One region of the Clostridium cochlearium genome, then DNA from elsewhere that is predicted to be linked to it. Evidence: riboswitches for the same ligand, from Rfam matches in the RefSeq annotation. Region 1 holds a riboswitch; the other holds the start of a gene.

Region 1 (8,202 bases):
TTTTGAAACTTCTATACCTATGGGAGTAGTTATAGATTTAGGGAGAAGAGAGTAAGTTAATTCTTTTGTAAGTCCAAATAATCTACAAAGATAGTAAACACTTAATATAGATGTAATACATCCTATTGTTACTCCCAGTAAAATTGGTATAAAGTATTTCTTAACTAAATCTATTTTATTATATAAGGGAACTGCTAATACCACTGTAGCAGGTGCTAAAAAGAAAGATATTAGTTCCCCACCTTTATTAAAATCTTCAAGACTTATATTTAGAAAAGATATTATTAATATAATTAATGGAACACATATTAAAAGTGGATTTAAAAGTGAAATTTTTGTTTTCTTATGTATATATAACCCAATTTCAAAACATGCTATTGATATAATTATACTTATCATTGGAGAATTTATAAGCGATCTCATTTTCCATCAACCTTTCTTATGTAGGTTTGTATAGTCCAACCAGTTACCCATATTACAATTATGGTAGATATAATACATATTAATAAAAAGACTATCCATTTTCCCTTAAGAAAAGGCATACAGGATAAAATTCCAACTCCCGCTGGTACAAAGAAAAAAGCAAGGTGGTCTAAAAGAAACTTACTTATTTGAGATATCATATTTACTTTAATTACTCCTATGTATAGAAGTATAAAAAGAATTATCATACCTATAACGTTTCCTGGGATGGAAAGTTTAAAAATTGAATGAATAATTTCTCCTAAAACGCATATTGATAGAACGATTCCTAGTTCTCTTAAAATCTTCAAAGCTGCACCTCTTTCGTTATAGTATAAGTATTAACAATACTTATTTTAGTATTTTTTTATCGAAAATACTATAGCTACAAGAAAGTTATAATCTTCAAAAAATATTTATTATTTTTAATATACAGCTTTAATTATTTATGGTTACCAGCGAATCATTTCTTTCATCATAACGTATTGGAATCTATATAGTTCATCATTAGGGCTTAATTCATAAGCTTTCTTAGCAAATGAGAAAGCTTCACTAAAATTTTTCATATTTTCGTAAATTAAAGATTTCTCAAAATAAGCTTCACTTTTAGATGAATCTAAGCTAATAGCTTTAGAGCAAGAATCTAAGGCTTCTTTATAATTTTCTAAAGAATTTAAAAGACTTCCTTTAAGGCAAAGGGCTTTATAAAAATAAGGATTTAATTTTAAACAGTTATTGCAATAGTATAGGGCTTCTTCTTCATTACCTAGCATATTCAATATGTCTGCTTTTTTAAAATGTAGTTTATAATTTTTACTCTCCATATTTAAAAGTTTGTCGCAGTAATAAAGAGCCTTTTCAAAATAACCTCTTTCGTCATTAATTTTTATTAAGTTTAAATATGCTCTTTTATCATCTGGGAAAAAAGTTAAATATTTATACATACATTCTTCAGCTTTATCCATTTCATACATTTCTATATGAGCTTCACCTTTTACAAGATAGGTTTTAGGATAATTACTATTCAAATTAAGGGCAGCATCAAATTTTTTAAAAGCTTTTTTAATTTTATTATTTTGTAGAAGTTCTTCTCCTTCTTCAAGTAAAAAATCTATTTGCTCTTGTAAGCTATTAATTTTAATATTACTTTCCATAAAATATCTCCTCCAGTAAGTAAATTTTAAAATTTATCTTAATTATTGACATAAATTACAAATAGTATACTAAAAATAAAAAATTAAAATTTGAAAATTTAAAACATAGTGGTATAATGATGTACTTAGGAGGCTTGATATATGTGGTTATTCGAGGTGCAAAACCTGAGGATGCAGAAAAAGCTGCAGAATTAATTTCAATGGCATGGGATGAACTTGCCTGTATATTTGCGGGATCAAAGGATAAAGAAGAGGTGAATAAAGTAATTAGTACTTTTTGCAAGGAAAAAAATAATAGGTTTAGCTATGAATACATTGATGTAGCTGAGAAAGATGGGAAAATTGCAGGATTAGTATTGGCATTTCCAGCAGAAAAGGAAATGAAGTTAAATATACCTATTATAAAAAAGTTACCATACATGTATAAAAGGAAAATTTCAAATTATAAAGAAGAAGTTGTACCTATGCTAAGTTCAGAAGAGGCAAAACCAGGAGAGTACTATATAGACTCTATTGCAGTACATCCTAATTATAGAAAAAATGGTTTAGGGAAAAAACTTTTAATGGTTGCAAGAAAAAGAGCACTTAAAAAAGGATTTAAAAAGGTTTCTCTTATAGTAAAGCCTAAAAATAAAGGTGCTATAAAACTATATAAATCTTCTGGATATAATATGGATGGAACAGTAGATATGCCTAGTACTGACTATTATAGAATGGTAAAAAAATATACTGTAGAAGTTTAATGATAAAAAATACTTCTTTTGAATAACATTTATAAATGGTAATGTTATTTGAGAGGAGTATTTTTAATGAATATATTAATGCCTATATATGCTAATAGAGAAATTATACTAGATTTATATTCTATAATTATAGATGGTTATTTAGAAAGTGTTTCCATAAAGCGTGTAGAAGACAAATCAGATAATTTCAGAGTACAAAATGGTAGAAAAAATGTAAAAAGCAATGATTTAAAAAAATCATATACAAGTAAGGATAAAATAAGTATTGCTGAAAATGAATGTATAGATAAATATAGAGATTTTAGTGGTACTATAGACGATAGAAACAGTGTTAGAGATGAAATAAGCGTAAAAAGAATATACACTAATTTTCATATTTTAAATAAATTAAAAAATGTTATGGTAGCAGAAAATATGATTAAGTATATGAAAAAAGGGAAGATTAGTTCTGAAAATATAGTTCGTGGAGAATATATAGAAGTGGAGGGATGTATTTCTCCAATATCACTAATAACTGAAATAAATACCATGATAGATATTATAGAAACTTATGATGATAAAGAGTTAAATAAATTATTAAAAAATCAGCAAGATAGAGAAGTATTTATGGATTATTCTATTATATTAAAACATTTAAAAAATTTGAATAAGCAATTAAGTAGTCATAATACCACTAATATGATAATAGACTGTGGATATTATAAGGTAGTTTTGAATATAAATACAAATAATTTTTCTGATAAAAATGTATATATGTATGATAATGTACATTGCAATTGCAAAGTTTTATGTAAAGTCATAAAAGTTGTAGATGAAAATAAACATATAGATTTACTATGTAAAACTTGTATGAGTAGTTATTATAATGAACTACTAAAAAGTATTAGTATTCATTTAGATATATTAAGAGAAAATAATATTATACTTCCAAATAATATTATAACTGAAATAAAAGGACCTGCTATTCAGGCAATACCAATTGCTATATATGTATGAATCTCAATGAAATTATAGCTTCGAAAGATATTAAATATATTTTTAGAAAGTAGTAAGGATAAAGTTATATTAAAATATAAGAAAAATTAATTACTTAAAATATAAAGTAAAAAGTATAGGGGGATAACTATACTTTTTTACTTTAAGATATATCTATTTCTTTAAATACTTCTCCATCTAAAGTCTTTATTTTAAACGTATTATCTTCCAAAATACCATAACAATTAGGTGTATTTTCTTTTGGAAAAGTAATAGAACCAGGATTTATTATAAACATATTATTTATTTTTTCAGTTAAGGGAACATGGGTATGACCATATATTAAAACATCACCAGTGCTTATATTAGGTAAGTTATTTTTATTATATATATGCCCATGGGTTAAAAATAATCTTCTATTATTATATAAAATTATAGAATAATCACTCATAATTGGGTAATTTAAAACCATTTGATCTACTTCACTATCACAATTTCCTCTTACTGCTATTATTTCATTTTTATATGTATTTAAAATTTCAGCAACCTTTTTAGGATTATATTCTTTTGGTAGAGGATTTCTTGCACCGTGATAGAGTTCATCTCCTAATATAACTAAATAATCAGCATTTTCCTTTTCATATATATTAATAACTTTTTCTAAATAGTAGGATGAACCATGTATGTCAGATATAAAAAACAATTTCATAATATTTCTCCTTTCTTATAGTAGATTAAAAACTTTGTATTTATATATTATACTAAAAAAGGCACGTCCATGCCAAACTTATGGTAATAAAGATTAAAAGAGGAGAACATATAGAGAAATTATTTCATATTATAAATGTATATTATTAATAAAATGGGGATGGTACTTTAATATGTATTCTGGATTTTATAATACTAGAGTTTCTATGTGTAATAAAGGAAGAATAAGGGTAATGGGCGTTGGAAATTTGAAGGTCCAGCCAGATATGGCAGTTATAAGTTTGGGAATAATAACGGAAGATAAAAATTTAGAAAAGGCTCAAAAGGAAAATGCTCAAATAAGTAGTAGAGTTATAAGAGGGCTTCAAAATATGGGGATTGATATAAAAGATATAAGCACTGCTAATTATAATATAGAAGCACAATATGATTATGTTGATAATAAACAGGTATTTAGAGCGTATAGAGTAACAAATATTTTAAGTGTAAATATAAGAGATGTAAGAAAAGTAGGAGAAATAATTGATGCATCAGTAAAAAATGGAGTAAACAATGTGGCAAGTGTAAGATTTACTGTATCTGATTTAAAACAATACAATAACAGAGTATTAAAACTAGCGGTACAGGATTCAGTAGAAAAAGCTATAGTTATAGGTAATACTTTAAAAGTACAGGTAAATACAACACCATGCAGTGTAAAAGAAGAAAGAAACATAGAACCCTTAAGAGAAAATGTAGTTATGCTTAAGGATGTATCAACTCCTATAATTCCAGGACAGTTAGAGCTAATGGCAGTAGTAGAAGCAGTATTTGTATATTAGTCTAAAAAATATAATAACTTTTTATTTTAAGGAGGATTTTTATACTTAAATGTAGAATTTAATAGGGTAATGGATAGAAAGGATGTGTTCTTATGGAAAAAATGAAAGTTTTAATTCCACTGGATGGTACAGACAGAAGTATGCACTCCTTAGATTTACTAAAGGACATGTTTCCTAAAGATAAAGTTGAAGTTACATTAATGAATGTTAAAGAAATAGTAATAGTAAATGGTATGGTAGCATCAGAAGAGATTGCAAGAGCTCAAGAATTAAGCCAATTTATATTAGATACAGCTGAGAGACAACTAAAGGGATATGATATTGAAAAATGTATTACCTTTGGATATGCTGCAGATGAAATATTGAGAAAATCTAAAGATGAAAATTTTGATATTATAATAATGACTAAATCTACTAAAAAGGGTCTAACTAGAATGATAGGTTCAGTAACTGCTAAGGTTGTAAAGAATACTAAAAGTATAGTAATTATTGTGCCTGAATAAAAGTAAAGTGTGTTACTGCTAAAAGAGGCTACCTCAAAATATTTTTTGAGGTAGCCTCTTTTTAAATTAATTAGCAGTAACTTTATTTTTAAATGTATTATTTGAATTATCAGATTCGTTTTTTAAAACTTCTTTTTTAGAAGATTTTTCAGTAGATGCTTCTAATTTTGATTTTTTACCATCTGTTTGAACTAATATTATGGAGCCCATAATCATAAACATTCCTATTAATTGAGGAATTTCAAATATTTCTCCAAATATTATAAAGGCTAATATGGAAGCTACAACAGGTTCTACACTTGCTATAATACTTGCTTTGCTTGATTCTATAAATTCAAGAGACTTAACAATTGCTATAGTTGGAATGAGGGTAGATACTATACCTAATGCTAAAACGTTCAAAATTGTAGAATTAGTTCCAGTATTTTTAATTAAAGACACTAAAGTCCAAGGTGGTTCAAAGAACCATAAAAATATTGCACCAAATAAGAGAGAGTAAGTTAAATGAGTTTTTTGAGGATATTTTTCTGTTCCTATTCTTCCTAAAATATTTTGAAGTGCCATTGCAAAACTAGATATTATTCCCCAAAATACTCCAATAAGATTTACTTTAAAAGCAGCAGGATCATAGGCTTTTACTACTAGACAACATCCAACTAAGGTTAACACTAAAGCTATAATCTTATTTACAGTAAATTTTTCTTTAAATAAAAAGTAGGATAAGATCATTACAATAACGGGATTTACAAATAATAATACAGAAGCTGTTGCTACCCCTGTATATTTTACAGCATAGCTAGAACCTATAAACATTCCATCTAAGGCGAAAATACCATAGATAGCAAATAAAAGAAGCCCTTTTAAATCTGTTTTAAAACATTGGGGATCTTTAATTAAATTTATAATTATATAGGGTAGTATAGCAATAGTAGGTCTAAGAGAAGATATGGCCATAGGACTAAAGCCAAGTTGTTCTAAGTTTTTAACAAAAATACCCATAGCACCCCAAGAAGCACCGGCTAATAAGGCTAAAAGAATACCTTTTTTACTTTCATTTGAATTAGTCATAAAATATCTCCTTTCAAAAATAATTTCATTAAAAATAAAAAAAAGAGAACAAATCCCAAAGTTTGCTCTCCATCTGTTAAAAAATAAAGAGAGAACAAACCCAAAGTTTGCTCTCTCTCTGTTTCTTTTCCAGAGTCTATCCAAGTATAATTCCTTTGCCTGAGAATTTCTCTATGCTTTATTGGGATAAACATAGATTGTCCCTTCGGCGTCCTATAAATAGGAGCTCTCTTATACTCTTCAACTAGAATAATTATCTAATTATACATTATTTTATAATTAAATTTTACAATAGAAATTTAGTGATGTCAATAAATTATCAGAAAAATCCATCTATCTTTCATTATAATTCTAAATCATAAACTTTTGATAATGTATTTATTACTGAAAAAATTACCACTGCAGCTAAGTTTGCAGTAATATGACCTTGATCAAATCTTGGCGAAACTTCTGCAATATCAAAACTTATTACTTTATTAGATCTTATTATATATTTGATAAGTCTTACTACTACTTCAGGATCTAGTCCAAGAGATTGTGTTGCACTAACTCCTGGAGCAAAAGCTGAAGAAAATACATCAGAGCATACAGTTATATATATATGATCTTGATTTTTCATAAAGTCATCTAAAGATTCAAATATTGTCCAATCGTCTACATGGGTTATATTTTTAGCGAAAACATAATTAGCCCCTAAATTATCAGCTGTTTTAAATAAATCTAGAGTATTACTATGTTTTTGAACTCCCATACAAAGATAAGAATATTTTAAATTCTCTCTTTTGCATATATCAGATATTTGTCTAAACATAGTTCCTGAGTTTCCCATGCCTTCAGTATATGGTCTAATATCTAGATGAGCATCAAAATTTATAATGCCTATATTAGGTTTAGATTTAATAGTTTTTAAATGATTTAATACACCTAAATAATTACCAAAGGCAACTTCATGTCCACCGCCTAGGACTATAGGAAATAGATTTAAGTTTAAAATTTTATCCACAGCTTTAGATAGCAGAGCTTGACCTTCCTCTAAACTTATATTTTCAACAAAAATATTTCCAGCATCAAAAAGTTTTACTTCTTTTGTAAAACAACAGGGAAGATTAGCCATTTCCTCTCTTATAGTTTCAGGTCCCTTAGCAGCACCAGTTCTACCCTTATTTCGTCTTATACCTTCATCACAGCAAAAACCAATAAATGCAAAACCTAATTTCCCTTCAAAAGATTTCAAATCATCTTTGTTTAAATCAATAGGTTCTACCCATTGATGCCATCTAAAGGCTAAAAAATTATCTTCACTATCAGTACGACCTTGCCAAAAGTCTTTGCTGCAAGGTTTATAGTTTATTCCAAGCACTATACCAACTCCTCATTTGTAACTTTTAAATACCTTACCATTATATAATTATAGATTTATTACTTATATTTATCAATATATGAGAAAAAATGATATAATGTTATAATGTCATCATAAATATTTTAGAAAGGAGATTTTTAAATGAACACATTAAAAAGATTTATAGATTATTATAAGCCTTATAAATCTATGTTTTTCATGGATATGTTTTGTGCCCTTACCTTATCTATGATAGATCTGATATTTCCTCTTATAGTGAGATACTTATTAAATGATATATATGTAAATAAAAGTAGTAGTGAAATAATACATTTTATTGTATTAATAGGAATCGGTTTATTAATTATGTATATAATTAGATATTTTTGTCAGTATTACATAAGTTCATGGGGACATATTATGGGAGCT
Region 2 (8,202 bases), 150 kb from region 1:
TTAACGTTACCTCTACTAATTGGTATCTCTGTATTCTTATCATCTTTCATTACCAATTTATAAGTTCCATTAAACCAAGAAAATAGTTCTTTTATATTATCTAAATTAACTAAATAACTTCTATGAGCTCGAAAAAATTTGGTCTTTTTCTGTAATTTATTTAATGTGTAGTTAGTTATATATCTTTTATTATAGGTTTTAACATATATTTTATCTTTTTCTGTATAACAAAAATAAATTTGATTAAGAGGAATTAGTATGATTTTTCCACAGTACTCACAAGGGATTTTTTTCATTGAGTTTTCTTGTAATTGCAATTTATTTAATAATTTGTCTAAAATTTCAGGTATATGCTCATCAGGATTTTTGGGTTCTACTGCTTCTAATAGTCTATTTAGGGCTATATTTATTCTCTTTTCTTCAAAAGGTTTTAAAATATAATCTAATGCCTGAATTTCAAAAGCTTTTACTGCATATTCATCATATGCAGTAATAAATATTATTTCTATATTTTCATTAAAAGCTTTTATTTCTTTAGCTAAATCCATTCCATTTTTAGAGGGCATATTTATGTCTAAAAATACTGCTTGTGGATTTAATTTTGTTATAAGTTCTAGTCCTTTTATTGCATCCTGCGCTATTCCAACTACATTAATAAAATTGTAATTTTTAAGAATATAATTTAATTCATCTGCAGAAGGGATTTCATCTTCTATTATTATACAATTTATTTTACTCATACTTTCATCTCCTTAGGTATTGAAAAAGATATAGAGGTACCTTTATTAAGTTTACTTTTTATATTTAATTTATATTCTTCTCCAAATAGAAGTTTTAGTCTTTCATTAACATTACTTAATCCTATACCTGTGGAAAAAGAATGTATTTTTTTAAGATCAGTTTCCTTCATACCAATTCCATTATCTTTTACAATAAAGTTTAAATTGTCATTAGATGAGCAAGCCTCTATTGTAACAGTTCCACCAGATGGTTTAGGTAAAATTCCATGATTTATGGAGTTTTCTACTAAAGGTTGAAGTAGGAAAACAGGTATTTTATAATTTAATAAATCTTTAGGAAAATTTATATTTACTTTTAATCTTTCCCCAAAACGTGCATTTTCTATAGAAAGATAAGAATTCAAAAAATCATATTCTTCTTTAATTGTAATAAAATCTTCTTGTCTTTTCAAAGTTTGTCTAAAGTAACTAGATAAATTTAATATAAGCTCTCTTGCTTTAACAGGGTTTGTTCGGCAAAAAGAAGAAATGGTATTTAAAGCATTAAATAAAAAATGTGGATGTATTTGAGCTTTTAGTGCTTTAAATTCAGCTACATAAACTTCATTAGCTATTTTATTTAGTTTATAAAGCTTTAGTTGAGTAGATAGTAGGGTACTTAATTGTTTAACAAATAGTATAAAATATTTATCTACAAAAGTTTCAGATATTATCCTCAATCCAATTACTAATTCTAAGTTGTTTTCATCATAGATTGGAATAGCAAAAAATATATTTTCAATTGTTTCAGATGAAGGATCTATGTATTTAATTATTTTGTAATCAGGGCATTTATAGTAATCTTTTAATGAATTATTTAAGAGATTAAAATCTATATATTCACCATAATATGAGATAACTTCTTTAGTATCTGAAATAAAAACACTTTCATAAGAAGTGTTTTCCCAAATGATTTTTGCTATTTTTTTAGTATTGTCTTTATCAAAACCTTTTTTAAAATAATTTAAAGTTTTTTCAGCTATATTTAAAGCCTTTTGTGCTTCGGTAGCACCAATTCTATTATATTGTTCTAATGCATCTTTTGTAATATACACAAAAATTAAAACACCAACAGAATTCATAATTATCATAGGTAAAGCAAAAATTTTTTCTAATTGGAGAGCCTGATTAAAAGGTTTAGGTAAAACAAGTATAATTATCATTTCTAATATTTCTGCAATTATTGCAGTTATAAAAGCAAGTTTTGGATTAATTGCTTTAGATTTAGAATATTTTTGGCCTAAAGCACCACAAAGACCTTCTACTATTGTAGATATAGCACAGGCCAATGCTGTAAAACCACCTAAATAATATCTTTGAAAACCAGCTATAAGTCCTACACATATACCAACTAGAGGACCACCTAAGTAGCCAGCAGTTATAGCACCAATGGGACGGGTGTTAGCTATGGCATAGGGCTTCAAATCTATTAATGAAGATTTATTAAAACTAGCTGGAGCCATGGAGTCTATGCTAACCCCAGTATATGTACCTAATATAGATAAAAGACTGAAAAAGATTATTAAAGATAGTTTATTAAATCCTTTATCTAAGCAAAAAAGTTTTTTAGATATATAATGTTGATTAAAAATATAGGCAGATAAAGCTATTGTAGACATGCTACCTAAAAGTTGCATATATATCATATATATCATCCTCTCAAAAAAGTTACATAAATATTATACAATAAAAAACTAAAAATTAAGTGCAATTGGGCTTATATAAAATGCATTTGAACCTTTAATTTTGTCCTTTTAAGGATAACATGTATTATTTTAAAGTAATAATTATTAAAATTAGTATAAAGAACTTTTTAAAAGGTTTTCATATTAATCTTAATGGAAGGGGGATAATGATTAATGGTAACATTTATTTTATCTATTATTGCATTAATAGTTGGTTATTTTATTTATGGGACTGTTGTTGAAAAGGTTTTTGGTATTGATGAAAATCGGGAAACACCAGCAGTAAGACTTGAAGATGGTGTGGATTATGTGCCTATGCCAGAATGGAAAATATTTTTAGTACAATTTTTAAATATAGCAGGATTAGGACCTATATTTGGTGCTATATTGGGGGCCATGTTTGGACCAGCCGCATTTTTATGGATCGTATTTGGTTCCATATTTGCAGGAGGAGTTCACGATTATTTTTCAGGCATGCTTTCAGCAAGACACGATGGTGCAAGTGTACCTGAAATAGTAGGTAAATATTTAGGACAAGGGTTTAGAAATTTTATGAGAGTATTTTCAGTAATACTTTTAATATTAGTTGGTGTTGTATTTGTTATGGGTCCTGCGGATCTATTAGCGGGATTGACTCCAGAAAAGTTTGGTAGGAATTTCTGGCTTTATATTATTTTCTTCTATTATATATTAGCAACATTATTACCAGTAGATAAAATTATAGGAAAGATTTATCCTATATTTGGAATATGTTTATTGTTAATGGCTGTTGGTGTTGGAACAATGCTTATTGTAAAGGGGTATCCTATTCCAGAGGCTGTACCTTCAAATTTATACAATATGCATAGTAAGGCAAGTACCATGCCACTATTTCCAGTATTATTTGTAACTATTGCCTGTGGTGCTATTTCAGGATTCCATTCAACTCAGTCACCACTAATGGCTAGATGCATAACAAACGAAAGACAAGGGAGAAGAGTATTTTATGGATCAATGATTGCAGAAGGTATAGTTGCATTAATATGGGCAGCAGCAGCTATGAGTTTCTTTGCAGGTCCAGGTGGAACTAACGGGGTTGGAAAGTTTAATGAAATTATGGCTTCTAATGGAAATAATGCAGCTTGGGTAGTAAACGAAGTTTGTAATTCTTTATTGGGAAAAGTAGGAGGAGTACTTGCAATACTTGGAGTAGTTGCATGTCCTATAACTTCAGGAGATACAGCTTTTAGAAGTGCTAGATTAACTATAGCCGATTCATTAAAATATAAACAAGAGGATATTAAAAATAGATTATCCATAAGTATTCCTTTATTTATAATAGGATTTGCATTAACAAGAATAGATTTTAATATAATTTGGAGATATTTTGCTTGGTCTAATCAAGCATTAGCTACTGTATTGCTTTGGGCATCATCTGTATATCTAGTAACTATTAAAAAACCTCATTGGATTGCATCAATACCAGGAACATTTATGACCGCTGTAAGCGTAACTTATATAATGGTTGCACCAGAAGGATTTAAATTATCAACATCTATTGGATATCCAGTAGGTATAATATCAGCAATAGTAGTATTTGCAATATTTTTACTCAAAGCAAAAAAAGAAAAAAGAGAAATTCATGATTCAAAAACCGCTTAGGATATAATAAATTAGACTGCTAAAATAAAAAATTAGCAGTCTAATTTTTATGGAAATAAAAATGTATCCATACATTTGAACATATTTTCAAAAACCTTTATAATTGCAAATGTAAGTTAAATAAAGGGGGAAATGTTATGGAAAAAAGAACTGATATAAAATTAAAAACTTTACAAATGGTGTATGTAGCGTTAATGGTAGCAGCTACCTGTGCAGCCACAATGAGCATAAGAATACCTACAATAACAGGTGGGTATGTACATCCAGGGGATAGTATGGTGTTTTTATCAGCTGTTATATTAGGTAAAAGATATGGGGTAGTTGCAGCAGCATTTGGTATGGCACTAGCAGATGTTTTTTCAGGATATATGATATGGGCACCATTTACATTAGTAATAAAAGGGATAATGGCATATATAACTGCTAGAATAGCATATAGAAGTAATTATGATGGAAATAATATCAAAAATAATGTATTTGCATTTTTAGTAGCAGGTATATGGATGGTTATAGCTTACTATTTTACTAGTGTAGTAATAACAAGATTCATATATGTAGAAACTGCTACTTTAACAGAAAGTTTGCTTATAGCATTAAAAGGTGTGCCAGGTAATATAGCCCAATTTATAGTAGGAATTGTTATAGCATTACCTTTGATTAAAGGAATAAAGACCTATATAATGAACAACCTTTAGTCAATGAATAATTAACAATGAAGAATGAACAATTAAGGATGATTTTCTTCCACTACGTTATAGAAAATCTTAAATTTTGTTTTGTAGGCTCGTTTGCTTCGCTAAACATCGCTTGTTTTAGTGAAAAACTGCTTAATATATAAATAATATAATTAAAATTTTTTCGTAACGATAGTGGAGAAAAAATAACCACAATTTTTCATTCTTCATTGTTCATTAAATTAAGGTTGTTCATTAAATAAGGGGCTTGCAATTTTAAAACTAAAGTGGTATAATGTGAAACATAAATTGAATAAAGGTTCGGATGAAGATAATAGGAGAGAGGTCTTTAGACCCACCGAAGATGCAAAAATCTTTCAGGTACCATTGTTTTATGGCAGGGACTGTTATTGGACGAAACTCTGGAGAGACTCTTTTTTTATAAAAGAGCACCGAAGGAGCAAGTTGGAATATTCCAATGAAACTCTCAGGTAAAAGGACAGAGCGTAGAAGTGAAGTTTAAATCCAGAGGTCTACTTTTTGATGACCTCTTTATTTTTTTTATTGACATTTCTATTAAAACTCTGTCCCCATTAAAACAAATATTTAATAGGAGGATGGAACATGGAAAAGGCATTACAAATTTTTAACAAAATCGATTCATTGGTGTGGGGACCACCGCTTTTAGTTCTTCTTGTTGGTACAGGAATATATCTAAGTATAAGATTAGGATTTCTGCAAATCGGTAAACTCCCTTTAGCACTTAAATATTTATTTAAAAAAGGTGACGATGATAGTACAGGAGAAGGGGATGTAACTAGTTTCCAAGCTCTTTGTACAGCGCTTGCCGCAACTATAGGAACAGGAAATATAGTAGGGGTAGCAACAGCTATTAAAGCAGGAGGACCTGGTGCTATATTTTGGATGTGGGTAGCAGCTTTTTTTGGTATGGCAACAAAATATGCAGAAGGATTACTTGCGGTAAAATATAGAGTTACTGATAAGAATGGTCAAATGTCCGGTGGACCTATGTACTATATAGAAAGAGGTTTAGGCAAAAAGTGGCTTGCAAAGATGTTTGCTATATTTGGAATAGGAGTTGCTTTCTTTGGAATAGGAACTTTTGCTCAAATTAATGCTATATCTGAATCATTTAAAGACTCATTTGGAGTCCCAGTAGTAATAACAGGTATTATTATAACTATATTGGTAGCAGCAGTAACTCTTGGAGGAATTAATAGCATTGCAAAAGTTGCAGAAAAGATAGTACCATTTATGGCTATTTTATATGTTACAGCTTCAGTAATAATAATAGTAACTAATGCAAAATTAGTTCCAGCAGCGGTAGTTTTAATAATAAAAAGTGCTTTTAATCCTACAGCAGCTATGGGTGGTTTCTTAGGAGCTACAATTAAGCAAGCTATACAAAATGGTGTGGCTAGAGGAGTTTTCTCAAATGAATCTGGATTAGGAAGTGCACCTATTGCCTCAGCAGCTGCAAAAACAAAATCTTGTGTACGTCAAGGACTTATATCTATGACAGGAACTTTTATAGATACTATTGTAATATGTACAATGACAGGAATTACTTTAGTTTTAACTGGTATGTGGAAATCTGATTTAGCAGGAGCTGCTATGACTAATGCAGCATTTGTACAAGGAATGCCCTTACCAATACTCGGTAAATTAATAATAAGTATAGGATTAGCATTCTTTGCATTTACTACTATATTAGGATGGAATTATTATGGTGAAAGATGTACTGAATATTTATTTGGAATAAAAGGAATTAAACCATATAGATATACTTTTATAGCAATAGTAGCTATAGGAGGATTATCCATACTTAAATTAGATTTAATATGGGTTATAGCAGATATAGTAAATGGTCTTATGGCAATACCTAACTTAATAGGACTTATAGGATTAAGTGGAGTTGTAGTTAGTGAAACTAAAAAATATTTTAATAATATGAATGAAGAAGAAGTTGTAGAAGAAGCAAGAAGAGCTATTGCTAGATAATCATGAGATAATTTAAAAATGACTTATTTCAGAGGTGAGTAAGTATCCTTTGAAATAAGTCATTTTTATTAATATTAAACATGAAAATGAGGAAAAATATATATAAAAAACATATATAAATATGTTTAAATTAGGAGAAGTTACGAATAATAGAACAAAATAATAAAAAAATGTTGACTTTATTATATAAAAATGCTAATATTATTCTATAATAACGCGATCAATGTTCGTGTTTATAAAAATAGAAGGGATGGTAAACTCATGGAACAATTAAAAGAAAACAATTTCCAGGGTAATAAAAAACCGAAAGGAAATAAAAATAGTTTTTTGGAATCATTTTTTAATTTATCAAAAAATAATACAACAGTTAAAACAGAGGTTATAGCAGGAGTAACCACCTTTATAACAATGGCATATATAATATTTGTTAATCCATCAATATTAATGCAAGCAGGTATGAATATGCAAGGACTTTTAGGTGATGATGCTGTTAAAGCAGGAATTAATGCTTTAAATGATGGAATGGTAGCATCTGTATTTGCAGCTACATGTATATCAGCAGCTTTAGGAACTTTTATAATGGGATTCTACGCAAATCTACCTTTTGCTCAAGCACCAGGTATGGGATTAAATGCATTCTTTGCATTTAGTGTATGCTTGACATTAGGATATACTTGGCAACAAGGATTAGCAGCTGTGCTTATATCTGGTATTTTATTTATAATAATTACGTTAACATCTATTAGAGAGAAAATAGTAGACTCAATTCCTAAGAATTTAAAATTTGCAATATCAGCAGGAATTGGATTATTTATAGCACTTTTAGGATTTAAAAGCGGTGGAGTTATAGTTTCAAACCCAGCTACTTTAGTAAGTTTTGGGGATTTTACAAAGTCAAATGTAATATTAACTTTAATAGGTCTTACAATAACAGCTATTTTGATGGCAAGAGGAGTAAAAGCAGCTATATTAATAGGAATACTAGCTACTACAATTATAGGAATACCTATGGGAATAACTAATGTAGTTCCAATGTCTTCATTAGTAAGTATGCCACCATCACTTGCTCCAACATTTTTAAAGTTAGATTTGCCTGGACTTTTAAATGCAAGTGGTACAGGAATATTTAGTTCAATTTTAAATATATTTATGGTAATTATATCTTTCAGTTTAGTTGATATGTTTGATACTATAGGAACACTAGTTGGAACAGCACAAAAAGCTAATATGGTAGATGAAAATGGAAGACCACGCAATTTAAACAAAGCTCTTATGGCTGATGCCATTGCTACAAGTGTAGGTTCCCTTTTAGGTACAAGTACTGTTACTACTTATGTAGAATCTACAGCAGGAGTATCTCAGGGAGGAAGAACAGGACTTACTTCCGTGGTTACAGGAATA

The links. A riboswitch is a leader RNA that binds a small molecule or an ion and turns the genes downstream of it on or off. The one in region 1 is predicted to bind glycine.
Region 2: another riboswitch for glycine. It lies ahead of CKV72_RS08355 (alanine/glycine:cation symporter family protein); the one in region 1 lies ahead of CKV72_RS07655 (DMT family transporter).

Annotation. Positions count from the first base shown of each region.
Region 1 covers NZ_LT906477.1:1,544,631-1,552,832, reverse strand. Annotated here, with positions in the region: gene CKV72_RS07695 (LrgB family protein) at 1-423, opposite strand, end outside; gene CKV72_RS07690 (CidA/LrgA family protein) at 420-773, opposite strand; gene CKV72_RS07685 (tetratricopeptide repeat protein) at 915-1,616, opposite strand; gene CKV72_RS07680 (GNAT family N-acetyltransferase) at 1,760-2,359, shown strand; gene CKV72_RS07675 (DUF6414 family protein) at 2,426-3,355, shown strand; gene yfcE (phosphodiesterase) at 3,498-4,043, opposite strand; gene CKV72_RS07665 (SIMPL domain-containing protein) at 4,216-4,863, shown strand; gene CKV72_RS07660 (universal stress protein) at 4,956-5,366, shown strand; gene CKV72_RS07655 (DMT family transporter) at 5,433-6,434, opposite strand; glycine riboswitch at 6,572-6,678, opposite strand; gene hutG (formimidoylglutamase) at 6,778-7,794, opposite strand; gene CKV72_RS07645 (ABC transporter ATP-binding protein) at 7,936-8,202, shown strand, end outside.
Region 2 covers NZ_LT906477.1:1,697,088-1,705,289, reverse strand. Annotated here, with positions in the region: gene CKV72_RS08375 (LytR/AlgR family response regulator transcription factor) at 1-740, opposite strand, end outside; gene CKV72_RS08370 (LytS/YhcK type 5TM receptor domain-containing protein) at 737-2,425, opposite strand; gene CKV72_RS08365 (carbon starvation CstA family protein) at 2,639-4,105, shown strand; gene CKV72_RS08360 (ECF transporter S component) at 4,243-4,800, shown strand; glycine riboswitch at 5,192-5,292, shown strand; gene CKV72_RS08355 (alanine/glycine:cation symporter family protein) at 5,404-6,801, shown strand; gene CKV72_RS08350 (NCS2 family permease) at 7,063-8,202, shown strand, end outside.